One region of the Mesorhizobium sp. M0664 genome, then DNA from elsewhere that is predicted to be linked to it. Evidence: predicted binding sites of a transcription regulator. Region 1 holds the regulator's gene; each other region holds the start of a gene.
What was found. The regulator PhoB, encoded in region 1, activates phosphate uptake and scavenging genes when phosphate is short. The targets are predictions, from matches to a motif close to TGTCATNNANCTGTCAT.

Region 1 (5,898 bases):
CTCGCAGCCGGGCTATGGCGTCATCCTCGCCAACGAGCCGGGCGCCGAGTCCTGGCCGATGACGGCGGCAACGTGGATCCTGCTCTACAAGAAGCCGGATGATGCCGCGACCACCGGCGAAGCGCTCAAATTCTTCGCCTGGGCATACGACAAGGGCGACGAGATGGCCGGCGAGCTGGACTACGTTCCGATGCCCGACAAGGTGGTTGAGAGCGTCAAGGCCATGTGGGCCAAGGAAGTCGTCGGCGACGACGGCAAGCCGCTCTACTCGGCTATGTAATCTCCTCCAGGGAGGGCGTCGATGGCGCCCTCCCTGTTGCCTTTAATCGCGAGGACCCAATGACCATCGCTTCCGATGCCGTGCCATCATCTGCAGCAGCCCGGGCCAGGGAAGCTACGGTGCGGCGCTTCGCGCTCACAGATGCCATATTCCGCGGACTCACCCGCGCTTCCGCAATTCTTGTGCTGGTCATCCTCGGCGGTGTCGCCATCTCGCTGTTTGCCGGCTCATGGCAGGCGCTGTCGTCGTTCGGTTTTTCTTTCCTGACGACTGAGAGCTGGAATCCCGTTACGGAAAAATTTGGCGCACTGGCGCCGATCTACGGCACGCTGGTGACGGCGGCCATTGCCATCCTGATCGCGGTTCCGATCGGCATCGGCATTGCAATCTTTCTCACCGAGCTCTGCCCGCGCCCGCTCAGGCGTCCTATCGGCATAGCGGTCGAGCTGTTGGCCGGCATTCCTTCGATCATCTACGGCATCTGGGGCCTGTTCGTGTTCGCGCCGTTCCTGCAGACGACGATACAGCCCTTCATCATCAACATCTTCCACGGCGTGCCGGGACTATCCAGCCTTTTCGCCGGCCCTCCTTACGGCATCGGCCTTCTGACCTCGGCGCTGATCCTCGCCATCATGGTGCTGCCCTTCATCACCTCGATCACCAAGGACGTCTTCGATACGGTGCCGGCGGTGCTGAAGGAATCGGCCTATGGCATCGGTTGCACGACCTGGGAAGTGACCCGGCGCGTGGTCATTCCCTATACCCGCATCGGTATCATGGGCGGCGTCATGCTTGGCCTCGGCCGGGCACTCGGCGAAACCATGGCGGTGACTTTCGTCATCGGCAACGCACATCGCATCAGTGCCTCCCTGTTCGCGCCGGGCACGACGATCTCGGCGACCATCGCCAATGAATTCACCGAGGCCGACGGCGACCTCTACACCTCCTCGCTGGTTTCGCTCGGCCTGATCCTCTTCGTCATCACCTTCCTGATCCTCGCCGCCGCCCGCTATATGCTGATGCGGATCGACGCCCGTACGGGAGCCTGACCGATGTCGACATCCTCATCGCTCCACAGCCGCCGCAAAGCCAGGAATTCGGTGATGATGGCGCTTTGCGTCGTCGCCGCCGGCATCGGGCTTGCCTGGCTGGCGCTCATTCTCGGCGCGTTGGTCTATAAGGGCACAGCCGGGCTTTCGCTCGCGGTCTTCACCGAGATGACGCCACCACCGGGCGAGGCCGGCGGCTTGCTCAATGCCATCACGGGCAGCCTGCTGATGACGATCATCGCCGTTGTCGTCGGCACGCCGATCGGCGTGCTGGCGGGAACCTACATGGCCGAGTATGGACGCTTTTCGCGCATCACCACCGTCGTCCGCTTCATCAACGACATCCTGTTGTCGGCGCCGTCGATCATCATAGGCTTGTTTGTCTATGAGCTGATGGTGCGGCCAATGGGACATTTCTCGGCCATTGCCGGCGCCGTTGCGCTTGCCATCCTGGTCATTCCGGTGGTCGTGCGCACCACTGAAGACATGCTCAACCTGGTGCCGAACGCGTTGCGTGAAGCCGGTGCCGCGATCGGCGCGCCACGCTGGGTGGTGATCCGTTCGGTCGCCTACCGCGCCGCATTGTCCGGCATCGTCACCGGCATATTGCTGGCGATAGCACGCATTTCCGGCGAGACGGCGCCGCTGCTCTTCACCGCGCTCAACAACCAGTTCTGGAGCAGCAATATCAACGCGCCGATGGCCAGCCTGCCGGTGACCATCTTCCAGTTCGCTCTCAGCCCTTACGAGGAATGGCAGCAACTGGCGTGGACCGGCGCACTCATAATCACCCTGACGGTTCTGGGCTTGAGCATCCTCGCCCGCAGCCTTACCGGACGCAGAGAGGACAGATGACACAGATGTTGTCCCCAGACATGACGATGGCCGAAACGGTCGCCGAGAAGACGAAGATCGAGGTCAAGAACCTCAACTTCTACTACGGCCAGAGCAAGGCGCTGAAGGACATCAGCCTGTCGCTGCCCGAGCGCAGCGTCACGGCCTTCATCGGCCCTTCGGGCTGCGGGAAATCGACGCTGCTGCGTGTGTTCAACCGCATCTATGAGCTCTACCCAAAACAGACGGCCGAGGGCCAGGTGCTGCTCGACGGCAAGAACATTCTCGACCGGTCGCAGGATCTCAACCTCCTCAGGACCAAGATCGGCATGGTGTTCCAGAAGCCGACGCCGTTCCCGATGTCGATCTACGAGAACATCGCCTTCGGCGTCAGGCTCTACGAGAACCTCGGCAAGTCCGAGATGGACGGCCGCGTCGAACAGGCGTTGAAGCGCGCCGCGCTGTGGAGCGAGGTCAAGGACAAGCTCAACGCCAGCGGCTTGAGCCTGTCCGGCGGCCAGCAGCAGCGGCTCTGTATCGCCCGCACCGTGGCGGTGAAGCCGGAAGTCATTCTGCTCGACGAACCGGCTTCGGCGCTCGACCCGCTGTCGACTGCCAAGATCGAGGAACTGATCGACGAATTGCAAGCCGACTACACGATCGTCATCGTCACCCACAACATGCAGCAGGCGGCGCGCGTGTCGCGCCAGACGGCGTTCATGTATCTGGGTGAACTGGTCGAGTTCGACCGGACCGAGAAGATATTCACGTCGCCCCGCGAGAAGCGCACGCAGGACTACATCACTGGCCGCTTCGGCTGAGCCGTTCCGATCATGCATATGAGGACAGGACCATGGGCGAACACACAGTCGCTTCTTTCGACGAGGATCTCGAGCAGATCAGCAAGCTGATCCGCGACATGGCCGACCTCGCCGGTTCGATGGTCGGCGGGGCAACCAAGGCGCTGTTGAATTCCGACAACGTGCTGGCGCAACGCGTCGTTTCCGACGACGCCATCATGGATGCGCGTCAACGCGAACTGGACGACCGCGCCATCACCCTGATCGCCAAACGCCAGCCGATGGCCCACGATCTTCGCCATGTGGTCGGAGCGATCCGCATGGCGGGCGACCTCGAACGCATCGGCGACCTTGCCAAGAATATCGCCAAGCGCGTGAGTGCGGTCGGCCTCAGCGCCACGCCGCGGGACCTGTCGCATTCCATCGACGCGATGGCGCAGCTGGTTCTCATCCAGGTGCAGGGTGTCATCGAGGAATATGCTGCAGGCGATGCGGCCGCGTTGGCCAAGCTTCGTGCCGCCGACGAGCGCATCGACGTTAAATACACGTCCGTGTTCCGCGAGCTGTTGACCTACATGATGGAAGATCCGCGCAACATCACCGCTTGCACGCACCTGCTGTTCTGCGCCAAGAATCTGGAGCGGATCGGCGACCATGTCACCAACATCGCCGAAAATGCGTATTATGTGCTGACCGGCGAGCAATTGCCGGTCAATCGTCCGAAGCAGGACGAAACGACAATGTCCGCACCGGTGACATGATGGGGGTGCCCAGCCGATGATCGCACCACGCATAATGGTGGTGGAGGACGAGGAGCCGTTGGGTGTGCTGCTCCGCTACAATCTCGAATCCGAAGGCTACCAGGTCGAGGTGGTGACACGCGGCGACGAAGCCGAGATCCGTTTGCAGGAGAATGTGCCCGACCTTTTGGTGCTCGACTGGATGATACCAGCGGTTTCCGGCATCGAGCTCTGTCGTCGGTTGCGGGTGCGCCCCGAAACCGAGCGGCTGCCGATCATCATGCTGACCGCGCGCGGCGAGGAGAGCGACCGGGTGCGCGGTCTTTCGACCGGCGCCGACGACTATCTGGTCAAGCCGTTTTCGACACCGGAATTCATGGCCAGGGTCAAGGCGCTGCTGCGGCGCGCCAAGCCGGAAGTGCTGTCCAGCGTGCTGAAGGTCGGCGACATCGTGCTCGATCGCGAATCGCACAGGGTCTATCGCAAGAAGAGCGAAATCAGGCTCGGGCCGACCGAATTCCGGCTGCTCGAGTTCATGATGCGGCATCCGGGCCGTGTCTTCTCGCGCAGCCAGTTACTCGATAATGTCTGGGGGGAGACAATCTACATCGACGAACGCACCGTCGACGTGCATGTCGGGCGGCTGCGCAAAGCCGTCAACAACGGCCGGATGCCGGATGTCATCCGCACCATCCGCGGCGCCGGCTATGCGATCAGGGAAGATTGACCCGCCTGGTCAGGCTACGTTCTTTCTGACGCTGGGCCTCATTTGCGCGCCCGGCGCGAAAATCTCCTGGTCGACGAAGCTTAACGCCCGCATCGCGCAGCCTTCGCGGATCAGAGGCAATTCGTTCGGCTCTGTATCGAAGGAGATCGAGCCTGAATGCTGGCCGCCGGCGGTCTGGGCGATTGCCTTCCGCAAGGCCGGCTCGATCAGATCGAAGGCGGCGGCACTGGCGCCGACCATCGCGACCGGTGCCGGATCGATCAGCGCGAACAGCGAGCCGAGACCGAAACCCAGCGCTTCGCCGGCCTTGCGGTAGGCCTCGCGTTCCGGCCCATCTTTCTCGCGCGCCCGGGCCGCCAGTGCGCGCATGTCGGCGTCGCTGACGTCGGCGACCGGTTCGCTGTCTTCGCTCATCTGCCTGGCGTTGCGCCAGATGGCGTAGTTGCCGGCATACGCCTCGATGCAGCCGCGCCGCCCGCAACGGCAGAGCGCGCCGCCCGGACGATGGATCATGTGGCCAAATTCGCCGCCCGAGGAATGCGTCCCGGTGAACAGTTCGCCCTTCAGCACCAGCCCCATGCCGATGCCATGCGAAAGCAGGATGGCGATGAAGTCATCGCGATAGCGATCCGGATTGCGCCAGCGCAAAGCCACCGCCATCATGTTGCAGTCGTTCTCCACCGTTGCCGGGATGCCGAATTCGTCCTCCAGCATGTCGGCAAAGGCGATGTCGGTCTGCGGCGTGATCGGCGACCACAGCATGGCGCGTGCAGGGGAGTCGGTAATGCCCTGAATCGCCAGGGCGATGCGGGCGACACTGCGGACGTCAAGATCTGGATCCTGCAGCCGGCGCCGGACGATGGCCATGCATTCACGGATCAGCTCGTCGCGCGGCATAGTCAGCGTGTCCAGCCGGCGCTGTTCCTCGGCGACCACCTGTCCCGTGTAGTCGATAATGGCGGCCGAAAGGAAATTCAGCGACAACACCACGGTCAGCACCGCCGCCGCTTCCGGGTTGAGGGCGAGGCCGACTTGCGGACGACCGCGTTTCAACGAAACGGGCTCACTTGGCTTGCTCTCGGCGAGGATGCCTTCCCGTATCAGGTCGGAAGAAATCGCCGATATGGTCGAATGACTGAGGCCGGTGGTAGCTGCGATCTCAGTACGCGATGGCTGGCCGGCCCGGCGCACCGCCGAGATCACCATCGCCCGGTTGCGCCGGCGCAAATCGTCATGGCGGATTCCGACCGACATTGTTTTGCTTTCCTCCCGGTTGCCGCGGCCGCTCATGAACCGGAAGCCGTCGGTAATGTCCGACAAATAGTGTCGGATGAGGCAAATAGTGTCAGATGCAGGTGGCGCTGTCATCGTTTATTCCGACGCTCGAAAAAACTCGCAGAGTCATCAAAATCCATCAGAATCGATGTTGACAGCAGCCGGAGATCGGACCAGTATTTTTTCGAGGCTC
Region 2 (5,898 bases), on a different contig from region 1:
TCAGCGGTTTTGCGATAACGGCATGCATAAACGACAACCTAAAGCGCGTCGCATGAGGCCGGTCGAGCGCAACGCGCTTTAGGTGCGGCGGTATGCTTTACACGGCCATCCGCGCTTCGCGGAACGATACCAGCTTGCTGCGACTCTCGTCCCACAGCGCCAGCTTGACGCAGCGCAGGCTGTCGAGGAGTGTGACGCGGCCGATCTCACGCAGCTCCGGATAGTCCCTCAACACTTCCGGAAGCCGGTAGCATGGCACCTTGGCCGAGAGGTGATGCACGTGGTGGACGCCGATATTGCCGGTGATCCAGTTCAGCACCGGCGGCAGGTCGTAATAGGACGAACCGTGCAGGGCAGCGTGCTGGAATTCCCACTCGGAGTCCTTTGTCCACTCCGTCTCCTCGAACTGATGCTGGACATAAAACAGCCAGATGCCGGCCGATCCGGCGAGGATGACGATCGGCAAATGCACGACCAGGAACGCGCCGGGGCCAACGAACCAGATGAGCAGCGCGGCGATGACCGCGATGGCGAGATTGGTCGACATCGACGACACCCAGGGGGTGAAACCGCCCCGCATCATGCCCAAGGGCAGTCTCTGCTCGAAAATGAAGATCCATATCGGGCCAAGGCCAAACATCACCAGCGGATGGCGATAGAGGCGATAGGCGAGCCGGCCCCGCCATGACAGTTGCCGATATTCAGCGACCGTCAGTGTCTTGATGTCGCCGGTGCCGCGCTCGTCGAGATTGCCGGCGCTGGCGTGATGGGTTGCGTGGGCGCGGCGCCAGCAATCGTAGGGCGTCAGCGTCAACACGCCAAGCACGCGGCCGATCCAGTCGTCGGCATAGCGGTTGGCAAAGAAGGAGCCGTGGCCGCAATCGTGCTGGATCATGAAGATACGCACCAGAAAGCCGGCTGCCGGAAGGATCAGGACCAGACCCCACCAATGGCCATAGGCATAAGCGGCCGAGGACAGTGCCCACAGCGTGGCGAAGGGGATGAGGGTGATGGCGAGTTCGACGGCGCTGCGACGCCTGTCGGGCTTTTTATAGCGCGACAGGATCTTCAACCAGGCGCGCTTGCTGTTTGCCACAGCTTCGGGGGAAATCATGTTCATCATGAAACATAGGCGGAGCGGCGCGCTGCCGCAAGGCGGAGATCACGCAAAGTTACTGCGGGTAAATGTCGCGCGATGGCGAGGAATTGCGGCCGCAATCGCAGGTCGCGTTGCTGGCGACGGTGTCTACCGACGGCGCCCGCCTGCGACCACCTTGGCTTCGACGCCGTCCAGGCGGTCGAGCAATTCCTTCAGACGGTCGGGAATATCGGACTCCGTGCGGAAGGCCGGTAAGGTGCGCAGAAAGCGCTTGGTCGCCTCGGTGCCGAGCTGGCGCCGGATATCGGCGGCGAGCCCGTCGCGTTTTTCGCCATTCCTGCGGGGCATCATCCAAAATCCTGTGTCGGCTTCGAAACTCTTCCAAGGGAGGAATGGTTCCCGCATTGTAGTGTCCCGGCAAGCAAAGCCGTCGGGTACGGTAAAGTTTGAATTAAAATCGAAAGGTCTGCGCCGTCCGCCATCAAGCAGCGACAGCGGCTGCAGTATCGCTTGCCCCTTGATTTTTGGCCGCTAAACCTCGATATCGGGCGCAAATCCACACCATTCGAAAATGACGGGAAACGGCGATGAGCGACCAGGCAAAAGACGAACGCGCGCCCGATGAAGCCGAGAAGACCGAGGCTGCCGCGGAGCCAAGGGAAGGTGGCGTCGACGGCGACTATGAGGCGCTTGTGCGGCTTCTGAAGGAAAACGAAGAGCTGAAGGATCGCGCGCTGCGCGTCGCGGCCGACATGGAGAATTTGCGCCGCCGTACCGCGCGGGACGTCCACGATGCGCGCGCCTATGCGGTTGCCAATTTTGCCCGCGACATGCTTTCGGTGTCGGACAATCTGCGCCGTGCGCTGGATGCCATCCCCGAGGAGGCCAAGGCGTCGGGCGATGCCGGCTTCAAGACGCTGATCGACGGCGTCGAGATCACCGAGCGCGCCATGCTGTCGGCGCTGGAACGCCACGGCGTGAAGAAGCTTGAGCCCGAGGGCGAGAAATTCGATCCGAATTTCCACCAGGCGATGTTCGAGGTGCCCAATCCCGACGTACCGGCCAACACAGTCGTGCAGGTCGTGCAGCCCGGCTATTCGATCGGCGAGCGTGTTCTGCGGCCGGCCATGGTCGGCGTCGCCAAGGGCGGCCCCAAGCATGTGGCGAGCGAAGCGCCGGTGGAGCCGGGGCCGGTCAACGAGCAGGCTGAGAAGGATGCGTAAGTTAGGGGAGTAGGGGAACAGGGCAGTACGGGAGTAGGGAATAGCGCTACGTCGGGCAAAGTAGAGCAATTGCCTACTCGCGCCCTTGCCTTCTCTCCGCCTACTCCCCTATTCAGGCCGCAAACCGCTGCGCTTCTCCGCCATAATAATTGACGTAGCGGGCACCGATCTCCTTGACCGGCATCACCACGAACACGTCGACCGTCGAGAATTCACGGTCGATGACGCAACCGTCGCCGATGCGCGCGCCGACGCGCAGATAGCCCTTGACCAGCGGCGGCATCGCGGCGATCGCCGCCTTGGTATTGACGGCCTCGATCGGCATCAGATCCATCGAACAATAGCGCCCGGCGACGGCACGCACGTCCCATGATGAATTCGTCCGGCAGTGGTGGGCAAGGTAGGTCAGCGCCTCTGCATGTGCCGCCGGCACGGTGCCGTGGAACGACGCGCAGCCGGTCATCACGCCAATGCCGTAATGGTTGATATAGGCCCAGATGCCTTGCCACAGCGCCTCGATGGTGCGCTTCGAGCGGTATTCGGGCAGAACACAGGAGCGGCCGAGCTCGAGGAAGCGCTGGCCAGGATGCCGCGCGATCAGCTTGGTCAGTTCGAATTCGCCTTCGGAATAGAAGCCGCCGGCGGCCGCGGCAATCTCCTGCCGCAGCAGGCGGTAGGTGCCGACGATGCGGCGATGCTCGGGGCCGGAAAGCGAAGTATCGAAGACCAGGAGATGATCGCAGAGGGGATCGAAGCGATCGGCATCGCGGCGGTCCTGCATCTGGAACAGGTCCTTCCTGGCACCAAGCTCGTCGTAGAACACCCGGTAGCGCACTTCCTGCGCGGCAGCGATCTCGGCCTCGTTGCGGGCGAGCCGCACTTCGAGATTGCCGATGCGGCCGAGCGATGCGCCTTTTATGACGGCATCGGCGTTCCGGCCGACGAGCAAAGGCCCGCTGGCGTTCGGCCGAGCATCACATTCCGGCATGACTGTATGCACGAGTGATTCTCCTTCGAGCCATCCCTCTTGGCACGGGGATACGGTGTAGGTGCAACAGGATTGTGACAGTACCGTGATACGGCTCTGCGGGCAATACTTCGTCGGCTGGGCAATCTATCAACCGTCGATGTTGTGCCTCAGGCGGCCGCTTGCCCTTCGACCGCATGAACCAGGGCATCGGGGTCGAGCGGCTTGGTGACGAAGCCGCTGGCACCGTGAGCGAGCACGGCGTGGCGGGTCTTTTCCTGGCTGTCGGCCGACAGCACCATGATCGGCACCGGCGGCACCGCGGTCTCCTCCTCATGGCGGCGGATGGCGGCGATGGCGTCCAGGCCGTCCATGACAGGCATATGCAAGTCCATCAGCACCACGTCGTAACGGTGCTTGTGGCCGGTGCTGATGACCGCCTCGACGGCGGCCTTGCCGTTGCCGACCACTTTCACGCGATGCCCGGCCTTCAGCAGCGTAGCGCGGGCCAGCATGGCGTTGATGTCGTTGTCCTCGGCGATCAGCACCGACAGGCCCTGCTGGCGGGCGCCAATGGCTTGCCCCGCCTGCGCGCCGCGCCTTTGCAGTTGCGGCTCGGCGACGACCGGCGCGTGGCTGGTCAAAAGCACGCGCAGCAATGTCTCGCCGCGCACCGGCCTCGCAAGGAAGGTGGCGTAACCATTGGCACGGAACTCGCCAAGCATGCCACGGTCGGTCGGTGCGATCAGCGTCACTGCCTCGCAATCGGCAAATCCGCTCTGGCGCAGGCGCCTGAGCAGCCTGCCGTCGCTTTGCTCCATGGCAGCATCGATCAGCAGCACGTCGCAGCTCTCGGCGAAAGGGGTGGCCTGGGCGGCGGCGGTGGCCAGATCGACCGTGCCGCCATTGCCGCGAATGGTGCGGGCGAGGGCTTCGGCCTCGACCAGGTTCTTCGACACGATCACCGCATGCCGGCCCGACAGCGCGTCCTGGCGGATCTGCGGCGCCTCGACGGCGGAAATAGCGGGAATCTCGAAGACGAATTCGGACCCCTGGCCAAGCCGGCTCGACACAGAGATAGTGCCGCCCATGGCGGTCACCAGGCGCTTGGAAATGGCGAGACCGAGGCCGGCACCGCCATGCGCACGGGTCGAGGTGCCGTCAGCCTGTTCGAAGTCCTCGAATATGCGCTCCATGTCCTGCTCGCGCAGACCGGGGCCGGTGTCGGTGATGGTGAAGCGGATGCGGTCGGTGGTTTCGGTGCGGACGCGGGCGATGCTTGCCAGGACGCCGCCGCTGTCGGTGAACTTGACGGCGTTGCCGATGAGATTGAGCAGCACCTGCCTGACCCTGCCGGGGTCGGCGGTGATCAGCTGCGGCACGTCGGGTTCGACATGACAGCCGAGGCCGATATCCTTGGCAAAAGCCCGCGCCGCCAAAAGCTCGATGACATTGTCGGCGATCTCGCGCACCGACATCGGCTGCGGTTCGGGATCGAAGCGGCCGGCCTCGATCTTGGAGTAGTCGAGCAGGTCCTCGATCAGCGCCAGCAGCGCGCTGGCCGAGGTCGAGATGGCGCCGACATAGGTCCGCTGCTCGGGCGAAAGGCTGGTGTCGGCGAGAAGCCGGGCCATGCCCATGATGCCGTTCATCGGCGTGCGGATCTCGTGGCTGACGGTGGCGAGGAAGCGCGATTTGGCCTGGCTCGCATATTCGGCCCGCTCGCGGGCGGTGATCAGCGAGGATTCGGCGCGCTTGCGAGCGGTGATGTCGCGGGCGATGGCGCGATGCGAAACGGCGCCGCTGTCCTTGTCGCGCACCGACAGCTCGATCCAAGAGAACCAGCGTGGGCCGTCCGGCGTGCGAATGGCGACGTCGGTGGAACTCAGGCATTCATGGTCGGAAAACGCGGCGTCGGGGACGATGCCGACATCGATGCCTAGTTCGGCCAGGGACTTGCCGGCAAGCTCGCGCTGGTCGGTTTCGACAAGGTCGGCGAAAACCTTGTTGGCGTAGACAATGTGGCCGTCGCGGTCACGATGGACGACGAGATCGCCGAGTGCATCGATCAGCCCGCGAAAGCGCTCCTCGCTCTCCTGCATCTCCCACATGCGGTCGGCCAGCGTCTCGATTTCGGCGCGGCTGCGGGCGGTCGTGGCATCGAGCAGGGCCACCGCGCGGCGCTCGGTGCGCCTGTTGCGCAGATGCATGGCGAGCCCGGCGATGGCTGTCGCCAAAAGGCCGATAGTGATGAAGATCGGCGCCCCGGTCAGATGCGAAAAGCCTGCCAGCACGACAATGGCGACGAGCGTCAGGAAGGGCAGGCCTTCGCGGTTGGAGGCCGGCAGTTCCGGCGCCAGCGGTGGCGCGGCGACAAGCTGCCGTCCTGGCGCCGCGGGGGCCGTCCCGTCGGCCCGTTCGGCTGGTTCCGCCTCTCTGATGCCGGGTTCCGCAATCATACGGAAATCCTGTCAGACAGAGCTTATCGAAGGTTGTGGTTGATCGCTCGAATTTTACCGGTCGCGCTCTTTTTTTTCCCTTGGGGGCTCACATATCCACCACCACGCGGCCGCGGATCTTACCCTCGACGATGTCATGCGCGGCGCCGA
Region 3 (5,898 bases), on a different contig from region 1:
ACCAATGCGGTTTCGATCCGCGCCTTCTTCAAGAAGGTCGCCAATGTCGCCGTCACCACCGAGACGGCCAAGGCGACCATCATCCAGACGCGCCACCGCATTCCCGAATATCCGCTGAGTGCCGGCCAGGTGCTGGTCTATCAGGTGCCCATCCCCGAACCGCTGCGCTTCCTCGAACCACGCGAGACGGAGACGCGCAAGATGCATGCGCTGGAGGAATACGGTCTGATGCATGTAAAACTCTACGAAGACATCGCCAGGCATGGCCGCATCGCCACCACCTACGCCTACCCGGTCAAGGTTGAGGGCCGCTATGTGATGGATCCCTCGCCGACGCCGAAATTCGACAATCCGAAGATGCACCGTTCGCCGGCTTTGCAATTGTTCGGCGCCGGCCGCGAAAAGCGCATCTACGCGCTGCCGCCCTTCACCGATGTGGTCAGCCTCGATTTCGAGGACCATCCGTTCGAGGTGCAGACCTTCGACCAGCCCTGCGCGCTGTGCGCGGCCGAGAACGTCTATCTCGACGAGGTCATCCTCGACGACCATGGCGGCCACATGTTCGTCTGCTCCGATACCGATCATTGCGAGAGGCGGCGCGCGGAAGGCCACTGCGGCCATCTCGCGCCCGAGACCCATCTTGCCCCAGGAAAAACGGAGCCGGCGCAATGACAGACGAACCGCTGCTGCGCGTTTCGGCGCTGTCCAAATTCTACGGCTCGCGCGTCGGCTGCGAGAACGTCACATTCGACCTCTGGTCGGGCGAAGTGCTGGCGGTGGTCGGCGAATCCGGTTCCGGCAAGACGACTTTGCTCAACTGCCTGTCAACTCGACTGCTGCCCAGCTCCGGCACCGCCAGCTACCGGATGCGCGGCGGCCAGTTTCGCGAACTTTACCGCATGAGCGAGGCCGAGCGCCGCTTCCTGATGCGCACCGATTGGGGTTTTGTCCATCAGAACCCGGCCGACGGGCTGCGCATGACGGTGTCGGCCGGCGCCAATGTCGGCGAGCGGCTGATGGCGGTCGGCGACCGCCACTATGGAAAAATCCGCGCCACCGCGGTCGACTGGTTGTCGCGTGTCGAGATCGACGAAGACCGCATCGACGACGAGCCGCGCGCCTTTTCCGGAGGCATGCGCCAGCGCCTGCAGATCGCCCGCAACCTCGTCACCGGGCCGCGGCTGGTGTTCATGGACGAGCCAACCGGCGGCCTCGACGTCTCGGTGCAGGCGCGCCTGCTCGATCTGTTGCGCGGCCTGGTCACCGATCTCGGCCTGGCGGCCATCGTCGTCACCCACGACCTTGCAGTGGCACGTCTGCTGTCGCAGCGCATGATGGTGATGAAGGACGGCCGCGTCGTCGAAAGCGGCCTCACCGACCGCGTCCTCGACGATCCGCGCGCGCCTTATACCCAGTTGCTTGTCTCCTCGATTCTGCAGGTGTGACGATGATTGCTCCGGCGTACCCCCCTCTGGCCTGCCGGCCATCTCCCCCTCAAGGGGGGAGATCAGCAGCTTTTATGTCCCGCCCGTTCTGCGACACAGGAGAATGGCGAAACCGAATGCGACAGCCAATCTCCCCCCCTGAGGGGGAGATGGCCGGCAGGCCAGAGGGGGGTGTTGGCCCGCAGACGAATGACGATTGGAGAACGCTCTGATGGCAACCCCGCTCGTTGTCTCCGATGTCGCGAAGAGCTTCACCATGCATCTGCGCGACGGCATCAAACTGCCGGTGGTCGCCGGTGTCTCGTTCGCGATCAGGGCCGGCGAATGCGCCGTGCTCGGCGGCCCGTCCGGCGCCGGCAAGAGCTCGATCCTGAAAATGCTCTACGGAAATTATGCCGCCGATGAAGGCCAGATCATCGTCCAGCACGAGGGCGGGCTCATCGATCTCGCCTCGGCCAGCCCGCGCACCGTGCTTGCCGTGCGCCGGCTTACCATCGGCTATGTCAGCCAGTTCCTGCGCACCGTGCCGCGTGTCTCTGCGCTCGATGTCGTGGCCGAACCGCTGGTCGAGCGCGGCGAGGAGCGCGAGGTCGCGCACGGCAAGGCACGTGCCTTGCTGGCGCAGCTCAACCTGCCGGAAAAGCTCTGGGCGCTGCCGCCGGCGACGTTCTCCGGCGGTGAACAGCAGCGCGTCAACATCGCGCGCGGCTTCATCACCGAGCACCCGATCCTGCTGCTCGACGAGCCGACCGCTTCGCTCGACGCCAGGAACCGCGACGTGGTGATTTCCCTGATCGCCGCCAAGAAGGCGGCGGGCGTCGCTTTGCTCGGCATCTTCCACGACCACGACGTGCGTGAGGCGGTGGCCGACCGTATCATCGACGTGACCGCCTTCGCCGCCGGAAAAATTGCCGCATGACAAGGAAACTGTCGGAGGCGCCGGTGATCCACGAGACGGCGCAAGTCGAGAACTCGACGCTTGGCCGCTGGACCGAGATCACCGAGCGCTGCCGGGTTTCCGAAAGCACGCTCGGCGACTATTCCTACATGATGCAGGACTGCGGCGTCTGGTGCGCAACGATCGGCAAATTCGCCAACATCGCCGCAAGCGTGCGCATCAACGCTACCAACCATCCGACCTGGCGGCCGACGCTGCACCATTTCACCTATCGCGCCTCGGATTATTGGGACGACGCCGAGCACGAGAGCGAATTCTTCGCCAAGCGCCGCGCCAAACGCGTCACCATCGGCCACGACACCTGGCTCGGCCACGGCTCGACCATCCTGCCCGGCGTCATCGTCGGCGATGGCGCGGCGGTCGGTGCCGGTGCGGTGGTGTCGAAGGACGTCGCGCCCTACACCATCGTCGCCGGCGTACCGGCCAAGCCGATCCGCGAACGCTTCGACCGCCGCACCGCGGAACGCTACCAGGCGCTCGCCTGGTGGGACTGGGATCATGCAAGGCTGCGCGCCGCGCTCGACGATTTTCGGGAGCTGTCGGCGGAGGCGTTTCTGGAGAAATATGGCGGCTAAGGGATCGTGAATGGTGAACGGTGAATGTGAATGGGGGCAGCGGACAGGTTTCGAGACTCAGGGAAGCCGTTCTTATCACCATTCACCATTCGAGCTTCTCGCGCCGAGTTGATCCCGCCCCGCTCCAGGCTGTGGGCAGTAACAAAACTGACATCGTCCCGACACCGCAGGTTCATGCGGCTGCGCTAGCCAGGGTTAACAGACCTTCAATTGCGATTGGACTGGAGCCTGCACCATGTCAGCTACGCTCGAAATCCGCGGCGTCACCCGCCGGTTCGGCAAGAACACCGCCGTCAGCAATGTTCACATCGCGATTCCGCAGGGCCAGATGGTCGGCATCATCGGCCGTTCAGGCGCCGGCAAATCAACGCTTCTGCGCATGATCAACCGCCTCATCGATCCCAGCCAGGGATCCATCCTGTTCAACGGCGTCGAGGTCTCCGGGTTGCGCGGCTCGCCGCTCCGGCGATGGCAGCGCGACTGCGCCATGATCTTCCAGCAGTTCAATCTCGTGCCGCGCCTCGATGTGCTGACCAATGTGCTGCTCGGCCGGCTCAACCACCGCTCGACGCTGTCCAACCTATTTGGCATGTTCTCCCGCGGTGAATGCGCCGAGGCGGTTGCAGCCCTCGAGCGCCTCGACATCGCCCGCACCGCCCTGCAGCCGGCCGGCACGCTTTCCGGCGGCCAGCAGCAGCGCGTTGCGATTGCGCGCGCCATGATGCAGCAGCCGAAGGTGTTGCTGGCGGATGAGCCGATTGCCTCGCTCGATCCGCTCAACGCCAAGGTGGTGATGGATTCGCTGCAGGACATCAATTTGCGCGAGGGCATCACCGTCATCACAAATCTGCATACGCTGGATACGGCCCGCACCTACTGCAACCGCATCATCGGCATGGCCGCCGGCAAGGTCGTCTTCGACGGCTCGCCCGAAGCCCTCAACCGCGAGGCCGTGCGCATGGTCTACGGCACCGACAGCAATGGCGGCGAAATCTCCGAGGCCATCACCTCCACCAGTGTCGCCATCAAACAGAAAATCGCTGCATCCGCCGGACCGCTCGAGCCCGCATTCCCGGGATATTGAGAACGGCCTGATCGCCCGCCCGCGTCAAAGGCACCTGTCAAAAAATTCTAACGCTACCGGCGCGAGGCCGGGACCAACAGGAGAGAGATAATGTTCAGGAAGATGGTTTTTGGCGCCGTTTCATTGCTCGCCATCGCGGCAAGCGCCGCTCACGCCCAGGATATCAAGGAATTCCGCATCGGCATCCTTGGCGGTGAAAACGAAGCGGACCGGCTGCGCAACTTTCAGTGCCTCGCCGATCACCTGAAGTCCGAATTCGGCTTCGAGAAGGTCTCGCTGTTCCCGGCCGCCGACTATGACGGCGTTATCCAGGGCCTGCTCGGCGGCACGCTCGATTTCGCAGAGCTTGGCGCGTCGGGCTATGCCAGCGTCTACCTCAAGGATCCGAACGCCGTGACCCCGATCCTCACCACCCAGCAGACCGACAGCGCGACCGGCTATTATTCGATCGGCCTTGCGCTGAAGTCGTCCGGCATCACCGACATCAAGTCGGCCAAGGGCAAGAAGCTCGGCTATGCCGACCCGGATTCGACCTCCGGCTACCTGATCCCGCTGACCCAGATCCCGAAGGACACCGGCGCTTCGAACGAAACCTTCTTCGCCTCGACCCAGTTCAATGGCGGCCACGAGAACAACCTTCTCGCGGTTCGCGACGGCAAGGTCGATGTTGCGGTTGACGACTCCTCGGGCATCGGCGACTTCAAGAACGGCTACACCTCCGGCACCTTCCACAAGGAAGTCGCCAAGGGCGCCGTGGACCCCAACGATTTCGTTGAAGTCTGGCGCTCCGGCTTGATCCCGAACGGCCCGCTGGTCGTGCGCACCGCACTCGGCGGCGACATGAGCGCCAAGCTCGCCAACTTCTTCACCAGCCTGCCGGCCAAGGACAAGCCTTGCTTCGAGGCCATCGAAGGCGGCGATTTCACCGGCTACGTTCCGGTGAAGCCGGACTTCTACAGCGTCATCGTCGAAGCCCGCAAAGCCGCGATCGGCGGCTGACGACAATTGCGGAAAGGGCGGCGTCCTTCAGCGCCGCCCTTTTTGCGTGTCCGCTCGTGACCCCGTATGACCTTCGCCGCTACAATTCGTTCAGACGCGGTCCGGCAGGCAGCAGACGCCTGGCGACGCCAGACGTCCTTGCGCCGGTTCTACACGGCGCTCGGCATCGGCTCACTGCTTGTCGCCATGTGCACAGCCATGTGGTTCGCCGACGAGGCCAATGCCGGACATTTCTTCGATCGGCTGCCGCACATACTGGATTTCCTTAGTTGGCTTGTTCCCAAGGACTGGAACGACGTCTGGCGGGCGCTGTTCGACATCGCATCGCCGCACGACAAGGGCAGCCAAGAGTTCAACTTCCCGCTTGGCCGCGTCTATCTCTGGGGCGGTTTTTATCTACCCGAATATTTCGAGCTGATGCTCACCACGCTTAACGTGGCGCTGGTTTCCACTTTCATCGGCTTTGTCTTTGCGGTGCCCTTTTCCTTCATCGCCGCGCGCAACTTGACGCCCAGTCCGGTGCTCAGGCTCGTCGTCAAGCGCTTCATGGAACTGCTTCGCGCCTTCCCCGAGATCGTCATTGCCGGCCTGTTCGCAGCCATCCTCTCGACCGGCCCGGTCGCAGCCATCATCGCCATCGGCCTGCATTCCATCGGCGCTCTCGGCAAGCTCTTCTACGAGATCAACGAAAACATCGACATGCGCGCCGAAGAAGGCCTGCGCGCGGTCGGCGCCAACTGGTTCGAGCGCGTGCGCTTTGCCGGCCTGCCGCAAGTGCTGCCCAATTTCATGTCCTACACGCTGCTCAGGATCGAGATCAATGTGCGTATCTCGACC

Region 2: olsB (l-ornithine N(alpha)-acyltransferase) is a predicted target of PhoB. The motif match lies at 3,374-3,390, and genes of this name have one in related genera.
Region 3: phnC (phosphonate ABC transporter ATP-binding protein) is a predicted target of PhoB. The motif match lies at 3,116-3,132, and genes of this name have one in related genera.

The regions. Positions count from the first base shown of each region.
Region 1 covers NZ_JAMYPW010000004.1:179,536-185,433, forward strand. Annotated here, with positions in the region: gene pstS (phosphate ABC transporter substrate-binding protein PstS) at 1-280, shown strand, start outside; gene pstC (phosphate ABC transporter permease subunit PstC) at 340-1,329, shown strand; gene pstA (phosphate ABC transporter permease PstA) at 1,333-2,184, shown strand; gene pstB (phosphate ABC transporter ATP-binding protein PstB) at 2,181-2,984, shown strand; gene phoU (phosphate signaling complex protein PhoU) at 3,017-3,724, shown strand; gene phoB (phosphate regulon transcriptional regulator PhoB) at 3,741-4,430, shown strand; gene NKI39_RS08685 (ROK family protein) at 4,440-5,684, opposite strand.
Region 2 covers NZ_JAMYPW010000029.1:18,366-24,263, forward strand. Annotated here, with positions in the region: gene NKI39_RS22465 (fatty acid desaturase) at 98-1,120, opposite strand; gene NKI39_RS22470 (hypothetical protein) at 1,247-1,450, opposite strand; gene grpE (nucleotide exchange factor GrpE) at 1,687-2,322, shown strand; gene olsB (l-ornithine N(alpha)-acyltransferase) at 2,435-3,310, opposite strand; gene NKI39_RS22485 (PAS domain-containing hybrid sensor histidine kinase/response regulator) at 3,460-5,748, opposite strand; gene acuI (acrylyl-CoA reductase (NADPH)) at 5,837-5,898, opposite strand, start outside.
Region 3 covers NZ_JAMYPW010000027.1:32,571-38,468, reverse strand. Annotated here, with positions in the region: gene NKI39_RS21935 (alpha-D-ribose 1-methylphosphonate 5-phosphate C-P-lyase PhnJ) at 1-672, shown strand, start outside; gene phnK (phosphonate C-P lyase system protein PhnK) at 669-1,445, shown strand; gene phnL (phosphonate C-P lyase system protein PhnL) at 1,657-2,364, shown strand; gene NKI39_RS21920 (DapH/DapD/GlmU-related protein) at 2,361-2,978, shown strand; gene phnC (phosphonate ABC transporter ATP-binding protein) at 3,214-4,062, shown strand; gene phnD (phosphonate ABC transporter substrate-binding protein) at 4,153-5,061, shown strand; gene phnE (phosphonate ABC transporter, permease protein PhnE) at 5,128-5,898, shown strand, end outside.